One region of the Arthrobacter sp. MDT2-16 genome, then DNA from elsewhere that is predicted to be linked to it. Evidence: riboswitches for the same ligand, from Rfam matches in the RefSeq annotation. Region 1 holds a riboswitch; each other region holds the start of a gene.

Evidence for each region. A riboswitch is a leader RNA that binds a small molecule or an ion and turns the genes downstream of it on or off. The one in region 1 is predicted to bind cyclic di-AMP.
Region 2: another riboswitch for cyclic di-AMP. It lies ahead of ACX80N_RS08870 (NlpC/P60 family protein); the one in region 1 lies ahead of ACX80N_RS06385 (C40 family peptidase).
Region 3: another riboswitch for cyclic di-AMP. It lies ahead of ACX80N_RS07450 (LysM peptidoglycan-binding domain-containing protein); the one in region 1 lies ahead of ACX80N_RS06385 (C40 family peptidase).

What each region holds. Positions count from the first base shown of each region.
Region 1 covers NZ_JBTNDP010000002.1:379,978-387,296, reverse strand. The annotation lists gene ACX80N_RS06405 (YceD family protein) at 1-363, shown strand, start outside; gene rpmF (50S ribosomal protein L32) at 366-569, shown strand; gene rnc (ribonuclease III) at 642-1,370, shown strand; gene mutM (bifunctional DNA-formamidopyrimidine glycosylase/DNA-(apurinic or apyrimidinic site) lyase) at 1,371-2,333, shown strand; cyclic di-AMP (ydaO/yuaA leader) riboswitch at 2,472-2,650, shown strand; gene ACX80N_RS06385 (C40 family peptidase) at 2,653-3,495, shown strand; gene ACX80N_RS06380 (NAD-dependent epimerase/dehydratase family protein) at 3,705-4,673, opposite strand; gene ACX80N_RS06375 (alpha/beta fold hydrolase) at 4,670-7,291, opposite strand; gene ACX80N_RS06370 (3-oxoacyl-ACP synthase III) at 7,285-7,319, opposite strand, start outside.
Region 2 covers NZ_JBTNDP010000004.1:43,726-51,044, forward strand. The annotation lists gene serC (phosphoserine transaminase) at 1-900, opposite strand, end outside; gene ACX80N_RS08865 (metal-dependent transcriptional regulator) at 1,170-1,868, shown strand; cyclic di-AMP (ydaO/yuaA leader) riboswitch at 2,038-2,190, shown strand; gene ACX80N_RS08870 (NlpC/P60 family protein) at 2,196-3,080, shown strand; gene ACX80N_RS08875 (NlpC/P60 family protein) at 3,105-4,055, shown strand; gene ACX80N_RS08880 (HNH endonuclease) at 4,280-4,777, shown strand; gene mobA (molybdenum cofactor guanylyltransferase) at 4,774-5,379, shown strand; gene ACX80N_RS08890 (DUF6457 domain-containing protein) at 5,397-5,681, shown strand; gene ACX80N_RS08895 (molybdopterin molybdotransferase MoeA) at 5,678-6,940, shown strand; gene fdhD (formate dehydrogenase accessory sulfurtransferase FdhD) at 7,053-7,319, shown strand, end outside.
Region 3 covers NZ_JBTNDP010000003.1:181,901-189,219, reverse strand. The annotation lists gene ACX80N_RS07460 (glycoside hydrolase family 6 protein) at 1-1,231, shown strand, start outside; gene ACX80N_RS07455 (hypothetical protein) at 1,294-1,530, shown strand; cyclic di-AMP (ydaO/yuaA leader) riboswitch at 1,639-1,819, shown strand; gene ACX80N_RS07450 (LysM peptidoglycan-binding domain-containing protein) at 1,825-2,772, shown strand; gene acs (acetate--CoA ligase) at 2,851-4,800, opposite strand; gene ACX80N_RS07440 (ABC transporter permease) at 4,791-5,660, opposite strand; gene ACX80N_RS07435 (aliphatic sulfonate ABC transporter substrate-binding protein) at 5,657-6,700, opposite strand; gene ACX80N_RS07430 (ABC transporter ATP-binding protein) at 6,788-7,319, opposite strand, start outside.

The sequences.
Region 1 (7,319 bases):
GGCCGGTGCCTGGAACCACTGCGCTACACCAGTGACGTGGACATTCAGGAACTCTTCTTCTACAGCGACTCCGCGTCGCTGTCGGTGGAAGAGGAAGAAGAACAGCACAGGGTGGAGAGCGATTCGGTCGATCTGGAACCCGTGTTGAGGGATGCAGTGGTCACGTCACTGCCATTTCAGCCGGTGTGCCGGGAGGATTGCAAGGGCCTGTGCTCCGAATGCGGAGCGCGGCTCAATGACGATCCGGACCACCACCATGAAGTTTTGGATCCTCGCTGGTCAGCCCTCGCCGGGCTGGCAGGCACCGCCGCTGAGAATGACGCGGCACCCCAGTCAGAGTCAGACGAGAGAGAAAAGAGTTAGCCGTGGCTGTCCCCAAGCGGAAGATGTCCCGCGCGAATACCCGCGCACGCCGGTCCCAGTGGAAGGCAACCGCGCCCAAGCTGGTCAAGACCCTCGAGAACGGCCGCGTCACCTACAGCCTCGCCCACCAGGCCAAGGTCGTCACCGACTCCGCCGGTACTCCGCTGTTCCTCGAGTACAAGGGCCGCAAGGTCGCTGACGTCTGACACCGGACTCCGGCCCGCCGCACCCATCAGTGCGTCGGGCATCCGTCCGATGCTGGATCAGCTGATGCGGTTGTGAAGAATACTGAAGAACTCTCGAGGCGTCTCGGTGTCGATATCGATGCCGAGGCGCTTCGTCTTGCCCTGACGCACCGGTCCTACGCCTACGAGCGGGGCGGCATCCCGACCAACGAGCGCCTGGAGTTCCTCGGCGACTCGGTGCTCGGCCTCTCCGTCACCGATGCCCTGTACCGCGACAACCCGACGCTGTCGGAGGGTGAGCTCGCCAAGCGGCGCTCGGCCGTGGTCAGCACCAAGGCACTCGCGGGCGTGGCCCGTACGCTCGACCTCGGCAGCTACGTGCTGCTCGGCCAGGGGGAGAAGCTCACGAACGGGCGCGACAAGGCGTCCATCCTCGCGGACACCATGGAAGCCGTCATCGGCGCCGCGTACCTCACCCACGGGATCGAGGCCGCGCGCGCCATGGTCATGCGGCTCATCGGCCCCCTCCTGCGCGATTCCGCGGTCCTCGGCGAGGGGACCGACTGGAAGACCCGCATCCAGGAGGCGGCCGCCGGACGGCGGCTCGGGATGATCGACTACCAGGTCGAGGGCACCGGGCCCGACCACGCCCGCACGTTCACGGCCCGCCTGGTGATCGGTGGCGTCGAATACGGTTCCGGATGCGGGCCCTCCAAGAAGGAAGCCGAGCAGGCAGCGGCCGCCGCATCCTGGAAGCTGCTCGACGACGTCCCCGCCATCCGCGACGGTGCGTCCGGGTCGCACGCGGCAGACGGGGCCTGAGTGCCCGAACTGCCCGAGGTGGAAGTGGTCCGCCGCGGCCTCGCGCGCTGGGTGGCGGGACGCCGCATCGAGGCCGTGGAGGTCCTGGACCCCCGCTCGCTCCGCCGGCACGTGAATGGTGTCGAGGACTTCATCGGCAACCTCGCCGGTGCCCGCGTCGCCGACGTCGTACGGCGCGGGAAGTTCCTCTGGCTGCCCCTCGAGGACCCCGCCGGTCCCGGAGGCCTCCCCCACGTGGCGCTGATGGCCCATCTCGGGATGAGCGGGCAGCTTCTCATCGAGGAGTCCTCCGCCCCGCCGGAGAAACACCTCAAGGTGCGCCTGACGCTCTCCGCGGCGGACGACCAGGACGGGATGCCGCTTCCGGCGGAGCTGCGGTTCGTGGACCAGCGCATCTTCGGCGGCATGTTCCTCGCCGACCTCGAGCCCACCGCGGACGGCCACCCGGGCGGCCTCGGGCAGGGGAGCCTGCCGCTCGTCCCGCACCAGGCGGCGCACATCGCACGCGATCTCCTCGACCCCGCCTTCTCCGCCGAGTCCTTCCACCGGCGCCTGCGGGAGCGCAGGACGGGCCTGAAGCGCGCCCTGCTCGACCAGGGGCTCGTCTCGGGCATCGGCAACATCTACGCCGACGAGGCGCTGTGGGCGGCCCGGCTCCACTACGCGCGTCCCACGGACACCCTGCGGCGCCCGGACACCACCCGCATCGTCGAGGCCGCCACCGAGGTCATGACGCGTGCCCTGGCCGCCGGGGGCACGAGCTTCGACGCGCTGTACGTCAACGTCAACGGCGCCTCCGGCTACTTCGCGCGTGACCTGGACGCCTACGGCCGGGCCGGCAGGCCCTGCCGCCGGTGCGCCTCCGAGGGCCGGCAGACGCTCATCCGCAGGGAATCCTTCATGAACCGGTCCTCCTACCTGTGCCCGCACTGCCAGCCCAGACCGCGGAACGCCCGGCTCTGAAGGGCCTGTCCGGCCTAAGCACATTTAGGTCCGTGATACAAACGTGACAATGGGGGCGGCAGCACGTACCGTAGTGCCCGCGCCCGGTTCACAACGGACTGGCGCCCGTCCTCTCTCTGCCTAACCCTGTCGCTGAGGACGGACCGTTCGCACAATCCATTCGACAGGGGCGGGGGAACCGATAGCGGACTCGATCCTTCGAGTCCTAGGGGTAAAGACACGTGTAGACCAGCACGGGGGCGGTGGTCTGCCAGTACGTGTCCGGATGTCCCATCCGAACCCGACAGCTAACTTCGTAGGCATTGGGAAAGGCAACAGCATGTCCAAGAAGAGCCCTGTCGCGCGCCACCGAGCAGTCCCGACACGCATCAACCCCTTCGTCACCGCATCGCGGGCCGTCACCGCGAGTGCCTCGGTAGCCGGCAAGCCCGCCGCCGTCGTCGTCGCAGCCTCGGGCCTCATGCTCGGCGCAGCACTCCCGGCCAGCGCCGCCGGTGAGATCAGCGTCGCCCCCGCACCCCAGCAGGCCGTCGTCGCTCCCGCCGCCGCAGGCACCTACACCGTGCGGTCCGGCGACACCCTCGGCAGTATCGCCGCAGCCCACGGAGTGAGCCTGCAGGCCCTCTTCACGGCCAACGGCCTCGGCTACAGCTCGGTCATCTACCCGGGCCAGTCCATCGCTCTCGCCGGCTCCGCTGCCCCCCAGCAGTACTCGGCGCAGGCCGCGAGCATCGTCGCGGCGCCCGCCGCTGTCGCAGCGCCCGCCCCTGTCGCAGCCCCGGCGCTCTCCGCCGGGAACACCACCGGACTCAGCACGCAGTCCGCGGCAGCGATCGGCGGCATCACCGCGACCGCCATGCGCGGCGTCGGCTCGGGCTACGTCTTCGGCGGCACCTCCTACGGCGCCTGGGACTGCTCCGGCTTCGTCCAGTGGGTCTACGCCCAGCACGGGATCAGCCTGCCGCGCACCACGTGGTCCCAGTTCGCCGCTCTGCGCCCCACCGGCAACCCCCAGCCGGGTGACCTGGTGAGCCAGAACGGCGGCAGCCACGTGGGCATCTACCTCGGTAATGGCCAGATGGTCAGCGCCCTGAACCCGTCGCAGGGTACGCAGGTGCACTCCGTCAACGTCATGAGCGTCGACGGGTACTACACCCGCTAAGCGGCCCGGCACCACGGACGGGTGCCGGCAGGACGCAGCAGGACAGTAGGACACGGAAGGGCGGGATGCCGGGCATCCCGCCCTTCCTTCTGCCCGGCGCCGGGTGCGTGACGGCGTCCGTGGCGGATCCGTTCGGGGACTTGCCGGGGCTCATGCGCGATTCCCGCTACCGCTGAGGTCCACGCCCCGGCGTGCCGCGGTCGTGGACCTCAGCGCCGGTAGTGGCGCGCCAGGCGCTCGAAGCCCTCGTCGATGCCTACGGTGGGCTCCCACTGGAGCACGGTACGGGTGCGCCGCTGGTCGAACCAGTGCGCCGTGGAGAGCTGCTCGGCGAGGAAGCGCGTCATGGGCGGCTCCTCGGTGCGTCCGAGGGCGAGCCACGCGCGCTCGATCGCAGCTCCGGCGCCGCGCGCGAGGGCGCCGGGGACCGACCACGACGGCGGTGCCACGCCGCCGGCCCGGCAGATCCCGGCGATCAGTTCGGCGATGGGACGGGGCTCGCCGTTGGTGACCACGAAGGCCTGGCCCTGCGCCGCGTCGATGCGCCGCAGGCACGCCGCGATCGCCGACGCGGCGTTGTCCACGTAGGTGGTGTCGATCAGCGCGACGCCGTCGTCGAGCAGCGGCAGGCGGCCGCGGCGGGCGCGGTCGATCACGCGCTCCACGAGCTGCGTGTCGCCCGGTCCCCAGACGATGTGCGGCCGTACGGCCGCGACCTGGAACGCCGGGGTGGAGCGCGCCAGGGCCAGCAGTTCCGCCGCGGCCTTCGAGCGCGCGTAGTCGCCACGTGCCCGGCCGGGATCGGCGGGGCCGGCAGCGGCGCCGACGAGCGAGGTCCCGGCGTGGGCCACCGAGGGGGAGGACACATGGACGACGTCGGTGGTCCCGGCGTCCCGCGCCGCGTCGAGGAGGAACCGCGTCCCTTCGATGTTGACGCGGTCGAAGTCGGCGGACGCACCGGTGAAGGACACCTTCGCCGCGAGATGGACGACGGCCGTGCATCCCCGGACAGCCGCCGTGACGGCGTCCCTGTCCTCGATCGACCCGAGGACGTCCTGCGCTCCCGCGACCCCGGAGGGCCGCCGCTGGAAGCACCGCACCTCGTGCCCCTCGCCGACGAGGTGCCGGGCGACCGCGCCGCCCAGCATTCCGCTGGCCCCGGTCACCAGGACGGTCACAGTGTTCCGGCCCGCCCGCCGGCCAGGAACCGGCCGCTCCAGGCGGCCACGCGGGCACGGTCGATCTTGGCGTTGTGCCGGATGTCCACGGGGAGGGCGGGCACGACGACGACGGCCGCGAGGTCCACCCCGCGCCGCGCCGCAGCGGCCCGGGCGGCGGCGGCGAGGTGAGCATCGGCGAGGTGCGGACGGCGGCGCGCGGTCCCGCCCTCGACGACGGCGACGACAGCCTGCGTACCCGAGGGCCCCACCCCCACGACGGCGGCGAGGCGGACGCCGTCGAGCGTCTCCAGGTCCTGCTCGAGGCCGACGGGCGTCACCACCCCTGCGGCGGAGACGAGAACGTGGCCCAGCCTGCCCTCGACCCACAGGCGTCCTTCGGCGTCGAAGTGCCCGACGTCGCCCGTGCGGTGCCAGGGACGCATGCGGGCGGCGTCCTGCTGGGTCTTCCAGAGGCGGAAGTAGCGGTCCTTGACGTGCGGGGCGTCGACGAGGATCTCGCCGGTAACGCCGTGGCCCGTCGTGGGCTCGCCGGTGGCCGCCCCGTCACCGTCCAGCGGTGCGACCGCAACGTGGGCACCCCGGACGGGGAGGCCCACGCAGACACCGTTCCCTGCACCGTCGAGGCCCGCGGCCGCCGCGGCGGCCGCAGCCCGGAGCCCGGAGAGGTCGATGTCGGCGACGAGGAGCGACTCCGTCATGCCGTAGGGCGTGTGGAGTGCAGCCGCGGGCACGAGATCCTGCACGGACTCGAGGAGCGGCAGGGGGATCGGGGCGCCGGCCGAGAGCAGGAGGGTGATCCGGCCGAGGGCGGTCCTCACCTCCGGGCCGAGGTCCCCGGAGGTCGCCAGCACGTTCCGCAGCGCCGCGGGCGAGGCGAACACGACCGTCGCGTCGATGGCGGCGGCGGCGTCCGCCAGCGCCCGCGCGGTCAGGGTCCGGGGAGCGGTCACGTCCATGTCCGGGGTCACCGACGTCGCCCCGAGCGCGGGTCCGAGCAGGGCGAAGGGCGCGAACCCCGCGACGAGCGCGGTGCCCGGCCCGAGTCCCAGGGTTCGCTGGACGGCGTCGCGCATCGCGGAGAGCTGCCGGTGGGTGTAGACCACGCCCTTGGCCGGGCCCGTGGAGCCGGAGGTGAAGAGGATGGCCGCGTCGGCATCGGCGGGCGGTTCCGGCGGTGCGGGCACGGGCCGGGCGGCGCGGAGGTCGCCCAGGGACGCCTCCACGCGCAGGGCCGTCCGCTTCGCGCGCGAGAGGGAGCCCGCGCTGATGCGGCGCCCGGGCCAGCCGAGGGCACGGGCCGCCAGCAGGGCCCGCTCGATACCGATCACGACGTCGGGGGCCGCGCCCCGCACGGCACGGCTGAGGCCACGGGTGCCGAGGCCGGCGTCCGCGACGACGATCACCGCGCCGATCCGCAGGCACGCGTAGATCAGCACGGTGAGGTCCACGCCGGGCGGCACGAGCAGGCTCACCCGGGTCCCGGTGCCGTACCCGAGCGCCGTCAGCCCGGCCGCGACGGCGGCGACGTCGTCGTCGAGCTCGCGCCAGGTCAGCGTGCGCGGCGGACCCGCGGGCGTCATCTCGGCGACGGCCGTCGAGGGCCCCTCCGGGCCGGACGCCAGGTCACCGATCCTCCGGCCCAGCGGTACGTAGTCGCCCGGGTCGAGGGGCGGCGCGGTGCCGGCGGGCGGCGCGGCTGCGCCGATGCCGCGCTCCGCGAGCCAGTCCATGGCGGTCGCGGCGGTGTCGGCGTCCTCCTGCACGAGGTGGCTCGCCCGCTCGAAGCGGTGGATGTCCGCGTGCGGGAGGCGTCCGGCGAGGTCCTCGAGGTAGGTGTCCGAGAAGACGGGGTCGTGAGGCCCCCACATCATCAGCACCGGCACCTCCAGGCTGCGGATGCCCTCCGCCGTCTCCGTCAGTGCAGCGTAGCTCGGGTGCGACGGCGCGGCGGGGATGTCCGAGACGAAGTGCGCGATGCCCTGGCGGTCCGCGGCGGAGCGGTAGGGATCGCGGAAGGCACGGCGCACGGCCGGGTCCAGGGCCGGCCGCGCGAGCGCGAGCGTGACGTCGAGGAAGGCACTGGTGGTGCGGGTGCCGAGTCCGTGGACGCCGGGGGCCAGCGCGAGGCGGAGCGGGGCGGGGATGCGGCGGTCGGGGTCCTGGTGGATCGCCGTGTTGGTCAGGACGACGCCGGCGAGGTCCTCGCGGTTGCGGTGCGCGTAGCCGAGACTGACGACGCCTCCCCAGTCGTGGCCCACTGTCACCACGGGACCGGAGATCCCCACGGCGGCGACGAAGTCCTCGAGGTCGGTGATGCGGTGGGCGAGGCGGCGGAAGACCCCGGTCCTGGCGGAGTAGCCCATGTCGAGCTGGTCCACGGCGATCACGCGCCAGCCGGCGGCGGACCCCGCCGCGAGGAAGCTCCGCCACAGGTAGGACCAGGTGGGGTTGCCGTGGACGCACAGGAGCGTGCCCTTCACGGAGCCGTCCCCGAGGTCCGGCCCGTTGTCGAGGTAGTGCCAGCGATGACTGGTCTCGGGGGCGTCCGCCCCGCTGGTCGAGGGCACGTCGATGAACGCCGACCACGAGGGATCGACGCCGGGGAGTGCTACCACGCAATCTCCATCATCGAGGTGTTCAGGC
Region 2 (7,319 bases), on a different contig from region 1:
GGCGACGTACGGGTTCGCGACGGCGGATGCCTCGGCCCAGCGGTAGAGCTTCCCGGCGGAATCGGCGGTGCGGCCGGCGGCGAAGGGCAGCCCGCCCTGCTCGTTGAGCCACTGCACCTGCGCTTCGAGTGTGACGAGCGTGGACAGCGAGGGCGTGTTGTAGGTCTGGTTCAGGCGCGAGTTGTCGATGGCCGTCTGCAGGTCGAGGAAATCGGGGATCCACCGGTCTCCGGCGGCGATGCGCGCCGCGCGCTCGAGCGCGGCGGGGGAGAAGAGCCCGAGCCACAGTCCGCCGTCGGACGCGAAGTTCTTCTGCGGGGCGAAGTAGTAGACGTCGGCCTGTGACACGTCCACGTCCAGGCCTCCGGCTGCGGACGTCGCATCGACGACGACGAGCGCTCCGTCATCGGCGCCCGCGACCCGCCGGACGGGAGCGGCGACGCCGGTGGAGGTCTCGTTCTGCGGCCAGGCATACGTGTCCACCCCGGTCTCCGCCGCGGGGTCCGGACGCGTACCCGGCTCGGAGGTGATGATGCTCGACCCCTCCAGGAACGGCGCCTTGTCGGTCGCGGCGGCGAACTTGGACCCGAACTCGCCGAAGGAGAGGTGCTGCGCCTTCCGCTCCACCAGACCGAAGGTTGCGACGTCCCAGAACGCCGTGGATCCGCCGACGCCCAACACCACCTCGTACCCTTCGGGGGCGCCGAAGAAGGTGCTGAGGCCGGTGCGCACGCGTCCGACGAGATCGCGGACCGGCGCCTGGCGGTGGGACGTCCCGAGCAGTGAGGGTCCGGCGGCCACGAGTGCGTCGATCTGCCCCCTCCGCACCTTGGAGGGGCCGGCGCCGAAGCGGCCGTCCGAGGGCAGCAGGTGTCCGGGGAGGCGGGGCAGGTCATTCATGGGTGCTCCAGCTGTTGGGCGGCGGGTACGGCCCTCATTCTGCCCCAGCTGTCACGGGCCCCTCCATTTGTGAACTCCTGCCTGCGGGAAGGGGCCAACGGCGCCGTCGGCGTCTTCCGGCGGGCGGAGGGGGTCGATTGCCGGGCGCGTTGCGGCATGGGTTAACCTTGGGGAGCGTGGGGCGGATCAGGCCGCGGCGGCGGCGCCTTGCCTCACCGGCGTGAGGCACACCAGCCGCGCACCCGCACCGCACCAAGGAGCTGAACCGCATGACGGACCTCATCGACACCACCGAGATGTACCTGCGGACCATCCTTGAGCTCGAGGAAGAGAACATCGTCGCCCTCCGTGCGCGCATCGCCGAGCGACTCCGCCACTCGGGGCCGACCGTCTCCCAGACCATCGGACGCATGGAACGCGACGGCCTCGTTGTGGTCTCCGGCGACCGGCACCTGGAGCTCACCGGGCTGGGACGGCGTCGGGCCACCGAGGTCATGAGGAAGCACCGCCTCGCGGAGCGCCTGCTGAGCGACGTCATCGGGCTCGACTGGGCCTATGTGCACGAGGAGGCCTGCCGCTGGGAGCACGTGATGAGCGAGCGTGTGGAGCGCAGGCTCTACGAACTCCTCGGCAAGCCCTCGGAGTCGCCGTACGGGAATCCCATCCCGGGACTCGAGGCGATCGGGGGAGTGGAGTCCGAGCTGTTCACCGACGGCGTGGTGACCCTGCTGTCCGCCATGGGCACCTACTCTCCTGACAAGCAGGTCACGCTCGTGCGACTGGCGGAACCGATCCAGGTGGATCCGGAGCTTCTCACGCAGCTCGACGAGGGCGGCCTGCGTCCCGGAGCGCAGCTGAACCTGGAATCCGTGGGCGGATATGTCTCCGTCCGCGTGCCCGGTGTCGAGGGCGCCCTGGAGCTGCCGCCCGTGGTCGCCTCCCACGTGTTCGTCGCCGTCGCACCCTGATCCCCGACCCGCGGGGCAGGGTGCGCCTCATCGCCGCCGATATCAAGAACACACCGGTCCGTGACCGTAATGTGACATATCGGTGTTTCTGATGTAGCTTTCATCTCGTGCCAAATTCGCTCTAGATCCGGCACCCTCCTGCAAATCGCCTAGCTCTGCCATTGCTCGAGGTCCGTCCGCACCATCGCATGGCAGAGGCGGGGGAACCAATTTCCGGGTTTCTTCACAGAAATCCTTGGGGTTAAGTCGCTGTTTCATGCAGCGGCCGGGTGACTCCCATCCGAATCCGACAGCTCACCTCGCAGGCGTTGGGAGAGGCAATCCAACGTGTCCAAAAGCTCTTCGCCGGGCCGCCATCGTGCGGCCCGGAACGTCAGTGCGCTGACGAACCTGTCCACAGCAGTCACCTCCAACGCCGGATCCGTCGGCCGCCAGGCAGCCGTCATCGTCGCCGCGTCAGGCCTGGTGCTGACCGCCGGGCTGCCGGCCCACGGTGCAGCCACCGCCGAGCGTGAGGTGCAGTCCTCCGCAGCGTTGACCGTGAACCGGGTCGTCCCGGCCGAGGTCACAGTCCCGGCCACCGCAACGGTCTCCTTCGACCGCGTGGCCGTCGAGGTCACCGCCGCTCCCGAGCCCGTCGTCGAATCACCTGCTCCCGAGCCCGTCGTCGAGGCGCCCGTCGTCGAGGCCGCGCCCGCCATCGCCATGCCGGCTCCTGTCGCACCGGCTCCTGTCACGGCTGCCCCTGCCGCGGCTGCACCTGCCGCCCCGGTGACGGTCGTCGCCGCACCTGCCCCCGCACCGGCCACAGTGGTTGTCCCCGCTGCCCCGGCCCCTGTAGCCGCGCAGCCCGCACCCGCACCTGCCCCGGCCGCACCTGCCCCCGCCGCTCCTGCCCAGTCCTCCGGCGTCGCTGCAGGCCTGGTCGGTTCGGCCTACGCCCAGATCGGCACCCCGCAGGACTGCACCGCCATGGTCGAGAAGGCGCTGCGCTCGGTCGGCAAGTCCGTGGGAGACCTCGCCCCGGGCCAGTTCTTCCAGTTCGGTGACGTGGTGGGGAGCCCCGCACCGGGCGACCTCGTGATCACCGGTGGCCACGTCGCCATCTACGTCGGCAACGGCCAGGTCATCAGCGGTGGCCTCAACGGCATGAACACCGGCCTCCACGGCCTGTCGGACCTCCCCGGCGCCAGCTTCGTCCGCGTTCGCTAACCCCCCACTTTTCGGAGAAACCCCATGTCTTCACGCGCCACAATCGCACGCCACCGGGGAGAAGCGCGGAACACCGCAAGCTTCTCCGCCCTCGCCAGCGCCGTCACGTCCAACGCGAGCGGGATGGGCCGTCAGGCCGCCGTCATCGCGGCGGCGTCCGGCCTCGTCCTGACCAGCGGTGTCGCGGCCAACGCCGCCGACCTGCAGCCGCAGCGCGACGTCGCTGCCTCCAGCATCTCCCTGTCGTCGGTCCGCGCCGCCGTCGTGGCGTCCACCGAGACCGTCGTGTCCTTCAACCGGACGCCGGTCAAGGTCAACGCCAAGCCGGTCGTCGCACCCGCGGCTCCTGTCGTCGAGGCCCCTGTCGCCGAGGCCCCTGTCGCCGAGGCCCCTGTCGTCGAGGCCCCTGTCGTCGAGGCGCCGCCCGCTCCCGCTCCGGTGGCAGCAGTCCAGGCGCCGGCCGCTCCCGCTCCGGTCGCAGCAGTCCAGGCGCCGGTCGTCCAGGCCCCCGTGGCGCAGGCGCCGGCTCCCGTTGCGGCAGTCAAGGCACCCGTCGCTGCGCCTGCCGCAGTGGCGCCGGCTCCTGCCCCGGCACCCGCTCCCGCGCCGGCCCCCGCTCCCGCGCCCGCCCCTCGGGCGTCGTCGGGCGTTGCCGCGACCATCGCCGCAGCAGCCAAGGGCCAGCTCGGTGTCATGCAGGACTGCACACGCCTGGCCAGCAACTCCCTCGCCGCAGCGGGCATCAACTTCCACGGCTGGCCGGCAGGCTACCTCTCGCTGGGTCGGACCGTCAGTGCCGGCGAGGCCATCCCGGGCGACCTCATCTACTACGCCAACGGCGGCATGGGCATGGCTCACATCGCCGTCTACATCGGCGGTGGCCAGGCCGTGCACGGCGGGTTCAACGGCAACACGACCGTGATCGCACCCGCCGAGCTCGGCTCCGGCGGCGTGTACATCCGCGTCGGCGGCTGACCGACGGACGAACGACCAAACGGAAGGACCGGCACCATGTGCTGGTCCTTCCGTTCGTGTATAGATGACGAATCCGGCCTCGCACCACAATTCCGCTGAGGAATGCTGCCCATTAGTGACCTTCATGTGTTGTGCTTACCCTTGCAGTGTCAATCAGAAGCACCTCTCCCGATCCCCGGGATGGCACCCGGTTGCGGGAACACGTCGGTATCGAGGCTTTGTTCATGCGCACTCTCGTTCTGAATGCAGGGTATGAACCACTGGCGGTCGTGACCTTCCGCCGGGCGCTGGTCCTTGTGCTCACGGGGAAGGCGAGCGTGGTCGCGGAGGACGACGACCCGGTGGTGGGTCCCACGGAAGTGCTCGGCCGGCCGTCGGTGATCCTCCTCCACCGGTACGTGAAGATCCCGTACCGGCACGACGTCACCGCGACCCGGCGCGGGGTCCTGCGCCGCGACAACCACCTGTGCGCCTACTGCGGGAAGACCGCCTCGACCATCGACCACGTGATGCCCCGGTCCAGGGGTGGCGGTGACACCTGGGAGAACCTGGTGGCGTGCTGCCTGAAGTGCAACAACGCCAAGGGGGACAAGACGCTCAGCAGCCTCGGTTGGAAACTGCGGATCGTCCCGCTTCCACCGCGCGGCCCGCAGTGGCAGATCCGCGAACTCGAGAAGCCGGCACCGCAGTGGAGCGAGTTCCTCGCCGAGAACGCCGCGTGACCGGCACCCCGCGGTTCGACGCCATCGTCCTGGCCGGCGGCCGGTCCTCGCGGCTCGGCGGCGTGTCCAAGGCCGGTCTGGTCCTCGACGGGCAGACCCTGCTCGAGCGCACCTGCGCCGCCCTCTCCGACGCGGGGCGCCTCACCGTCGTCGGTCCCCGGCCCGACGGCGCGTGGCGCGCCGAGGCTGTCGCGCCGTCGTTCGTCCGGGAGGAACCCGCCTTCGCCGGGCCGGCAGCGGCCGTGGTCGCCGGGTTCCGGGCGTCACCGGGACCGAGGGCGCCCTGGTGCGCCGTGGTGGCGTGTGACATGCCGCGTGTCGGTGAACTCCTCGAAGCCCTGCTGGCCGAGGCCGCGGCAGGGGACGCCACCTCCCTGATCGCGGTCGACGGCGGGCGTGACCAGCTGCTGGCAGCGCTGTACCGGAGCGAGGACCTCGCAGCCGCCATCGACGCCGTCCTGGCCCGCGGTCCGGCGGACAACCTCTCGATGCGAAGCCTCCTTGCTAGTGTGAGCACCAGACCCGTCCCGGTTCCGCCGGGCACCACACACGACGTCGACACCTGGAACGATGCGCGAATGCTGGGAGTCGACGTCCCCTAGCACCACCCGGAGGGCCCATGGACGACCGCCAGAAACTGCTGCACGACTGGACCGAGAAACTGCTCGCCGCCTTCGAGATCGACGGGACGGACGTGGACATCGACGCCGTCCTCGGGCTGGCCGGTCGCGCAGCCCACGGTGTGGTGAGGCCCGCGGCGCCCCTGACGACGTTCGTGGTCGGGTATGCGGCAGGCCTCGCGGTGGGCAGCGGACAGGCGGACGAGCAGGTGGCCATGGAATCCGCGATGGCGGTGGCCGACGCGCTCTGCGCTGAGGCCGCGGCGGGTGGAGGTCCCGCATGAGCGAGTCGGTACCCGCCCGCAACGTCGACTGGGCGATGGCCCGCACCCTCGCGCACGGCGCGGGGCGGCCGCTGCCCTTCCAGACCGTCACCCTCGCGGACGCCCTCGGGCAGACGCTCGCCGAACCCGTCCACGCGCTGCAGGCCATCCCGCACTACGCGTCCTCGGCGATGGACGGGTGGGCGGTGAACGGTGAGCCACCCTGGACGCTCGTGAGCCACGCGCAGCCGGACGAGCACCCCCGCGGCAGGCCTGCGCCGCACGCCGACTCCGGCGAGGTATCGCTCGCGCCCGGTGAGGCGACGTTCATCCTGACCGGGGGAGTGGTTCCCCAGAACGCCGTCGGCATCCTGCGGACCGAGCACGGCGCGGTCCGCGGGGACGTGCTGGACCGCAACGAGTCGGCCCGGCCCGACGAGCCGTCGCCCCACGAACACGTGCGGCCCGCGGGGGAGGAGGCCGAGGAGGGCTCCGAGGCCATCCCCGCCGGCGTCGTCCTGAATCCCGCACAGATCGCCCTGGCAGCGGTGTGCGGACACGACACCCTCGCCGTCCTGCGGGCTCCTCGGGTGTCCCTCCTGATGACCGGTGACGAGGTGATCGACCACGGACTCCCGCACCCCGGCCAGGTCCGCGACACCTTCGGCCCCCAGCTGCCCGCCTTCGTGGCGATGCTCGGAGGCCACGTCGACGTCGCCGGGCGTGCGAAGGACGACCTCGACGACGTCGTGGCCGCCATCAGTGCGGAACCGACCGACGAGTTCTCCCTGGCCAGGGCATCCGGTGACGTCCTCATCACGACCGGCGGCACGGGCAGTTCCTCCGCGGACCACATCCGCCGGGCACTCACCGAACTCGGGGCCGAGCTGATCATCGACGGCATCGCCATGCGGCCGGGCCACCCGACGCTGCTGGCGCGCCTGCCGGACGGACGCTTCCTCGTGGGGCTCCCGGGCAACCCCCTCGCCGCGATGATGGCCATGCTCACGGTGGCCGGTCCGCTACTGGCGGGACTGCGCGGGGCCGTACTGGAGGAGCCGCGGACGGTGACGAGCGCCGACGCCTTCGAGCCGCTGCCCGGCAGGAGCCGCCTCGTCCCGTACCGCGCCGAGGCCGGGCGGGCCGTCCCCAGCACCCACCAGCGCTCCGGGATGCTGCGCGGTCTCGCCTCCGCCGAGGGCGTCCTGGTGATCCCGTCCGAGGGCTGTGCTGCGGGCGACCCCGTGCCGGCCCTGTCGCTGCCGTGGGTGGTCGGCTGACGCGACGCCGACGCCGGGGACGCTGTCCACACCCCCGGACGGCGGCCCCGACGGTCCGGACGCCGACCTGGGTCAACTAACCTCGAGACAGGACCGAGGCAAGGAGCACAGCATGAACCGGGTCACCCAGCGACGTCGTATCACCAAGTTCCGTATCGGGGCGCAGACCGGGCGCCGCGAGGACGTGCTGGCGGGGGAGGAACCGCTCGAGATCCGCCTCGGCGGCAGCGCCTTCACGGTCACCATGCGTACACCGGGGGACGACTTCGACCTCGTGGCCGGGTTCCTCGTCTCGGAGGGCGTGGTCTGGGAGCCGGGCCAGCTGCCGAGCCTGCGGTACTGCGCCGGCGTGGACGAGAACGGCCAGCAGACGTTCAAC
Region 3 (7,319 bases), on a different contig from region 1:
TTCCACCGCCTTCGCGGCCCTTCCGGCTGCGGCCCAGGGGCCCAAGGGCGGGCCCCTGCAGGGGGCCGGATCATCGCCCACCGAGTTCTACGTCCCGATGAAGAACCACTACCACGAGGCCCAGCGCCAGATCGCGGACCTCAGGTCCTCGGGTGACAAAGCGACCGCCGAGAAACTCAGCGCCATGGTCTCCACGCCGCAGGCCGTGTGGGTCACGGGCGATGATCCCGCAACGGTGACGCAAGAAGTGCGCAATACCACCCACCGTGCAGCCGGCAAGGGCCAGATGCCCGTGCTCGCCGCCTACAACCTCCCGTTCAGGGATTGCGCACAGTACTCGGCCGGTGGCGCCACCGATGTCGCGGGATACAAGGCCTGGATCGACGCCCTCGCGGCAGGTATCCAGGATCGGGCCGCGATGATCGTGCTGGAGCCGGACGGACTCGGCATCATCCCCTGGCACCGCACGATCGACGGCAACCTCGAATGGTGCCAGCCCGCGGAGGCGAAGAGCGCGACCGCGGCCGCGGAGCGCTACGAGATGCTCACCTACGCGGTGGACGAGCTGAAGGCGCTGCCGAACACGAAGGTCTACCTCGACGGGACGCACAGTGCCTGGCTGGGTACGGGGGAGATCGCCAACCGCCTCGTGAAGGCCGGCGTGCAGAAGGCGGACGGATTCTTCCTCAACGTCTCCAACTACGAGCTGACCGAGCGGCAACTGAAGTACGGCTCCTGGGTGTCGCAGTGCATCTACTACGCCACGGAGATCGAGCCGGGCGCCTACGGTTCCTGCGCCGGCCAGTTCTACCCCGCCTCGCCCACGGACTTCTCGACCTGGGGCCTGACGGACGCCTGGTACGCCCAGAACGTCGCCGGTGCGCGCAACGCCCCGACCTCGGACGATCTCGCACACTTCGTGATCGACACCAGCCGCAACGGCCGCGGGCCCTGGGTCCCCGCCACCACCTACCCGGACCCCCAGGTGTGGTGCAATCCTCCCGCTCGCGGGCTCGGCTACCTGCCCACCTCGGACACGGGCCACGAGCTGGCGGACGCCTTCCTCTGGATCAAGGTACCCGGCGAGTCCGACGGCGAGTGCAGCCGCGGCCTGACGAACAACGGCGGGGTGGATTCCGCGTGGGGCCGGGTGGACCCCTCGGCCGGTGCATGGTTCCCCGAGCAGGCACTCGACCTGATCAAGAACGCCAGCGCGCCCGTCCGGCCGTAGCGCAGTCCGGAGTGTGCGCGGTACCACAGCCCGCGCACACCCCGGCCGCCTAGGCTGGACCCATGGAGGATTGGCGGTCGGCACAGCGTGCCCCGGAACGCAGGCTCTGGGGCACGCTGTGCTGCGTCGGCGTGGCCCTGACGGTGGCCGTCGCGAGCAGCATCGTGGGGGCGGCGGTCAGCCCGACACCGATCCCAGGAGGGTGGTTCTACCTCCAGCAGTCCGTCCTGCTCACGCTCGGCGCCGCAGGAACGGCGCTCGCGTTCCGCCGCTTCGCCAGTGCCGGAAGGGCAGGGTAACCGGCGTTATGCGAATGTGACAAACCGTTCGAGCAGTGGCTATCGTCGTCGAGTGCCTCCGTCTCAGTGAGGCTCTCCCGGACGGAATGCCGAGCCCTGCCGTCGTCCTGGACACGTTCGCAAACATCACGGCGGGGACGGGGGAACCACAGTTCCAGCGGACGTGCAGCACCAGCTGCCATCGTCCTTGGGGTTAAGTCGCATCGCATCGCCCTACCGGCCGATGCCCGCGCCCGGGTGACTCCCATCCGAACCCGACAGCTCACCCCGCAGGCATGGGAGAGGTATACAACCATGTCAGTTAAGACTTCACCGGCGCGCCACCGTGCCGACATCGACGGCAACCTCGCACTGCAGGGCCTGTCCCGCGCCGCGAAGGCCCACGCAACCACCGTCGGCCGTCCCGTTGCCGTCGTGGCCGTCACGTCGGGCCTCGCGCTCAGCGCCGTCGGCACCGCCAACGCCAGCTCGTACACCGAGCAGGGCACGACGACCGCCCCGGCGGCCGTCGCAGCGCCCGTGGCCGCAGCACCTGTAGCCGCTCCGGCTGCAGCCCCCGCCGTCGCTGCTGCTCCGACCGCAGCGACCCACACCGTCGTCGCCGGCGACACCCTCGGTGCCATCTCCGCCCGCCACGGCGCTGACCTCAACGCGGTCCTCGCAGTGAACGGGCTGTCCCTCGCCTCGATCATCTTCCCGGGCGACTCCATCGTGATCCCCACGGGTGGAGCCGTCCAGGCACCCGCGCAGACGGTGTCCGTACCTGTCGCCGTCGCTCCCGCAGCCCCCATGCAGCAGGCAGCAGCCGTCGCCCCGGCGCCGGTCGTGCACCAGGCGGCAGCCGTCGCACCCGCACCGGCCGTGTCCGCAGCGCCGGGCTCGAGCGTCTACCTCGCCTCGGCGGAGATCACCCCGGCCGCGACCCCCAGCGGCGTCGGCGGAACCCTCCTGGCCTCCGCCCAGGCGCAGCTCGCAGCCGGAGCGGTGCAGGACTGCACCGTCCTGGTCGAGAACGCACTGCGTGCGGCCGGCATCTCCGTGGGCGATCTCGGCCCCTCGCAGTTCTTCCAGTTCGGAACGCGCGTGTCCACTCCCGCCCCCGGCGACATCGTCATCACCGGTGGCCACGTGGCCATCTACGCCGGCGGTGGCCAAGTCATCAGCAGCGGCATGAACGGGTCGAACCTCACCATGCAGCACCCCCTCTCGGATCTCGCGGGAGCATCCTTCGTCCGGGTCTAGTACCTGAACGGACCACACACGGGAAGCGGCAGGTGCTTGGACGGGGCGCCTGCCGCTTCCTTCTTTAACGGGTGGTCCTCAGCGGCGTGCTGCCAGGACGCCCTGGATCCCCGGGATGCAGGCCTCGTTCTGGAGGGAGGTGGTGTCCCCGAGCGGGGCCCCCTCGTAGAGCTGCGTGAGCAGGCGCCGCATGATCTTCCCCGAGCGCGTCTTGGGCACATCGGGCACCACGACGACGGCCGACGGTCGAGCGATCGGCCCGATCACCTCGGCCACGTGGGCGCGCAGCGTGGCCGTGACGTCCCCGCCCGGGCCGGATCCCGCGCCGAGCACCACGAACGCGGCGATGGCATGACCCGTCAGCGGGTCGGAGATCGGACATACGCCGGCCTCCGTGACGAGCGGGTGGGCCACGAGCGCCGACTCGATCTCGATCGTCGACAGGCGGTGGCCGGAGACGTTGATGACGTCGTCCACACGCCCCAGGATCCAGATGTCGCCGTCGTCGTCGTACCGCGCGCCGTCGCCGGCGAGGAACCAGCCGTGGACTGCGAACTTCCGCCAGTAGGAGTCGAGGTAGCGCTGGGGGTTCCCCCACACCGTCCGGGCCATGGCCGGGCCGTGGCGGTCGACGACGATCAGCCCCTGCACGCCCGGCGGAACGGTCCGGCCGTCCTCGTCGACGATGCGCGTGCCGACCCCGGGCAGGGCACGTGCCGCGCAGCCGGGCTTGAAATCGGCGTCGGTGGGGCTGGGGGAGAGCACGGTGGCCCCGGTCTCGGACTGCCACCAGGTGTCGACGACGGGCACCTCGTCGCGGCCCAGGTTCCTGCGGAACCAGCGCCACGCCTCGGGGTTCACGGCCTCGCCCACGGTGCCGAGCACGCGGATGCTCGAGAGATCGTAGGAGGCCGGGACGCCGTCGGGGAACCAGCCCATGAGCGAGCGGACCAGGGTGGGCGCGGTGTAGTAGCTCGTGACGCCGTAGCGTTCGATGATCTCGAAGTGGCGGCCCGGGTGCGGCGTGTCGGGAGTGCCCTCGAAGAGGACCTGCGTGGCGCCGCTGGACAGCGGCCCGTACAGCTCGTAGGTGTGCGCGGTGACCCATGCGAGGTCGGCGGTGCACCAGTGCACGTCGCGGTCGCGCTGCGACGGATCAGGATGGCCGAAGAGATGCTTGAAGCTCCAGGACGCCTGGGTCAGGTAGCCGCCGGAGGTGTGCACGAGGCCCTTCGGCTTACCGGTGGTCCCCGAGGTGTACATGATGAACAGCGGAGTCTCGGCGTCGAACGCCTCCGGGTCGTGGCGCGGTGAGGCGGTGTCGACGACGTCGTGCCACCACACGTCGCGGCCCTCGGTCCAGCTGACCGCGGACCCCGTCCGCCGGACCACCAGGACGTGCTCGACGCTTCCCACGCCCGCGACGGCGGCATCGGCGTTATCCTTCACGGCCACGGCCGTACCGCGGCGGTACTGTCCGTCGGTGGTGACGAGCAGCTTCGCCCCGGTGTCCTCGACGCGGAAGCGCAGCGCCTCGGCCGAGAACCCGCCGAACACGAGGGAGTGCACGGCCCCGATCCGGGCGCAGGCGAGGGTGACGACCACCGTCTCCACGAGTACGGGAAGATAGACGACCACGCGGTCGCCCGGGCCGATGCCCAGGCCCAGCAGGGCGTTCGCGGCGCGGGACACCTCGTCCTGCAGCCGGGCGTAGGTGATGGTCCGGCGGTCGCCCGGCTCACCCTCGAAGTGGAGGGCCACGCGGTCACCGTTCCCGGCGCGCACGTGCCGGTCCACGCAGTTCGCGGCGACGTTGAGCGTGCCGCCGGCGAACCACTCGATGACGGGGACGCTGAGCGTCCCGTCCTCCTGCGGAGCGGCCTTCCGGAACGTGTGGACCGTGTCCCACGGCGTGTCCCAGTCGAGCCGGCCGGCCTGTTCGGCCCAGAACGCGAGCCGTCCGGCCTCGTCCTGCAGGGCCGCCGGGTCGTCCGCCGTCGTGCCTGCCGGCGCCGTACCTACGCCCACCGGCGCACCGCCCAGCGCTCGGCGATGCCGAGGAGCGCGTCCGTCGTCTTGCCCAGGACCGCCAGCAGGATGATCGCCAGGATGATGCGGTCCACGCGGCCCGAGTACTGCGAGTCGGTGAGCAGGAAGCCGAGTCCCATCGACGACGCGATCAGTTCGGCCGCCACGAGGAACAGCCAGGACTGCGCGAGGGCCAGCCGGAGGCCGGAGAACAGGGCGGGGACGACGGCGGGGAGCTGCACCGTGGTCAGCAGGCGGACGCCGTTCAGTCCGAAGGCCCGCGCCGCCTCGACGAGGTTGCGGTCCACGTGCCGCAGCCCGAGGTACAGCGTGGTGAACACGGGGAAGAACGCGCCGATGCTGATCAGCGTGACCTTGGAGTCCTCGTTGATGCCGATCCACAGGACCAGCAGCGGGACCCATGCCAGTGACGGGACCGCCCGGAGGGCTCCGACGGTGGGGGTGAGCAGGACGTCGGCGATGCGGGAGAGTCCCAGCAGCGCACCGGCCAGCACGCCGAGCGCGGAGCCGATGAGGAATCCGAGGAGCACGCGCTGGGTGGAGATGAGAATGTGCGTGGCGAGCTGGCCGCGCTCGGCCAGATCGACGGCGGCGGCGAGGACCGACGCCGGCGACGGCAGCTGCGAGGGCCGGAAGAATCCCGAGGCCGTGCTGAGGTGCCAGGCGAGCAGGATCAGCACCGGGACGACGAGTCCGAGCAGGACGACGCCGATGTGCCGACCCGGTACGCGCGTCCGCCCGCCCCTGGCCGCAGGCCCGGCCACCGGGGAGCCGACGGCCCCGTGGCCCTCTTCGCTGATGGGTGTCGCGCTGCTGCCCGTGAGGTGCTCGGCACTCATGAATCGGAGCCGATGGACGCCGGGTCGGCCTTCTCGACGAGCGAGGCGTCGAACAGGGACCCGAGGGCGTCGTCGATCTGCTGCTGGGTCTGCACGTCGCCGGTCTCCACGAACACGGGGCCGATCTTCTCGAGCACGCTGCGCTGCGCGTCACCCGGCGCCGGATCGACCTCGAGGTTGGTCCGGTCGATGATCACCGCGGTGGCGACGGCCGGGTCGATCGCGGCGACCTCGGCGAGGATGGCGGCGGTCTCCTCGGGGTTCTCCTTGGCCCACTCGCGGGCCTTCTCGTAGGCGTCGACCACGGTCTGCGCGACGTCGGGCTTCTCCGCGAGGAAGTCCTCCGTGGCATTGAGGAAGCCGTAGGTGTTGTAGTCGATGTCGCGGAAGAACAGCTGGGCGCCGTCCTGCTCGGCGGCGGCCATGATCGGATCGAGGCCGGACCACGCGTCGACGGCGCCGCTGGCGAGGGCCGCGCGGCCGTCGGCGTGCTGCAGGTTCTCGATGGTGACCTCGGACTGGTCCACGCCGGCGGCCTCGAGGGCCTGCAGCAGGAAGAAGTAGGGGTCGGTGCCGCGGGTCGCCGCGACCGACCTGCCGCGCAGGTCCTCCACGCTCGTGATGCCCGAGTCCGGCAGGGTCACGAGCGCCGCCCACTCGGGCTGCGAGTAGATGTCGATGGCCTTGATGGGCGAGCCGTTGGAGCGGGCGAGCAGCGCGGCCGAACCCGCCGTCGAGCCGACGTCGATGGCACCGGCGCGGAGCGCCTCGTTGGCCTTGTTCGACCCGGCGGACTGCACCCAGTTGACGGTGATGTCCTGGGCGGCGAGCTCCTCCTCCAGCCAGCCCTGGTCCTTGATGATCAGGCTCAGGGGGTTGTAGGTGGCGAAGTCGATGTTCAGGGCGCCGCCTTCCGTGGCGGCGGCGCCGTCGGCCACTGCCTGCGTGTCGGCGGCGTTCTCGCCGGCCAGGCAGCCGCTGAGGCTCAGCGGGAGGGCGGTGGCGAGGGCGAGGGTCGGCAGGAGGGCGCGGCGGTTCATGGTGGTCCTTTGCTGGATGGAGCGGGAAGAGGAAGGCAGGGGGCTCCGGCCGTACGACGACGGCGGAACGGGGTGGGAATGCCCGGGCTAGTGCCCGGTCACACCGAGCAGGGAGAGCAGGGAGCTCCGGAGCGCTCCAAGGTCCGAGGCGTTGCGATCCCGTGGCCGGGATCCGGGGACGGTGACGAGCTCCGCGACGGTCGAGCCGTCTCCGCCCTCGCCCCGTCCGAGGACGAGGACCCGGTCCGCGAGCTGGAGGGCCTCGTCGACGTCGTGCGTGACGAGCAGCACCGTGGTGGGCTGCGCGCGGTGGATGTCGAGCAGGAGGTCCTGCATCTTGATGCGCGTCAGGGCGTCGAGGGCGCCGAAGGGCTCGTCGAGCAGGAGCACACCCGGGTTGCGGGCCAGCGCGCGGGCCAGCGACGTGCGCTGCGCCATGCCGCCGGAGACCTCGCGAGGCCGGTGCTTGGCGAACGTGTCGAGCCCCACGAGCTTCAGGAGTTCGAGGACCCTGGCCTTGCCGGCACTGGCGCTGGAGGACTTCGGCAGCCCGATCGCCACATTGGCCTGCAGCGTGTGCCACGGCAGCAGCCGGGGCTCCTGGAACGCGACGGCGCAA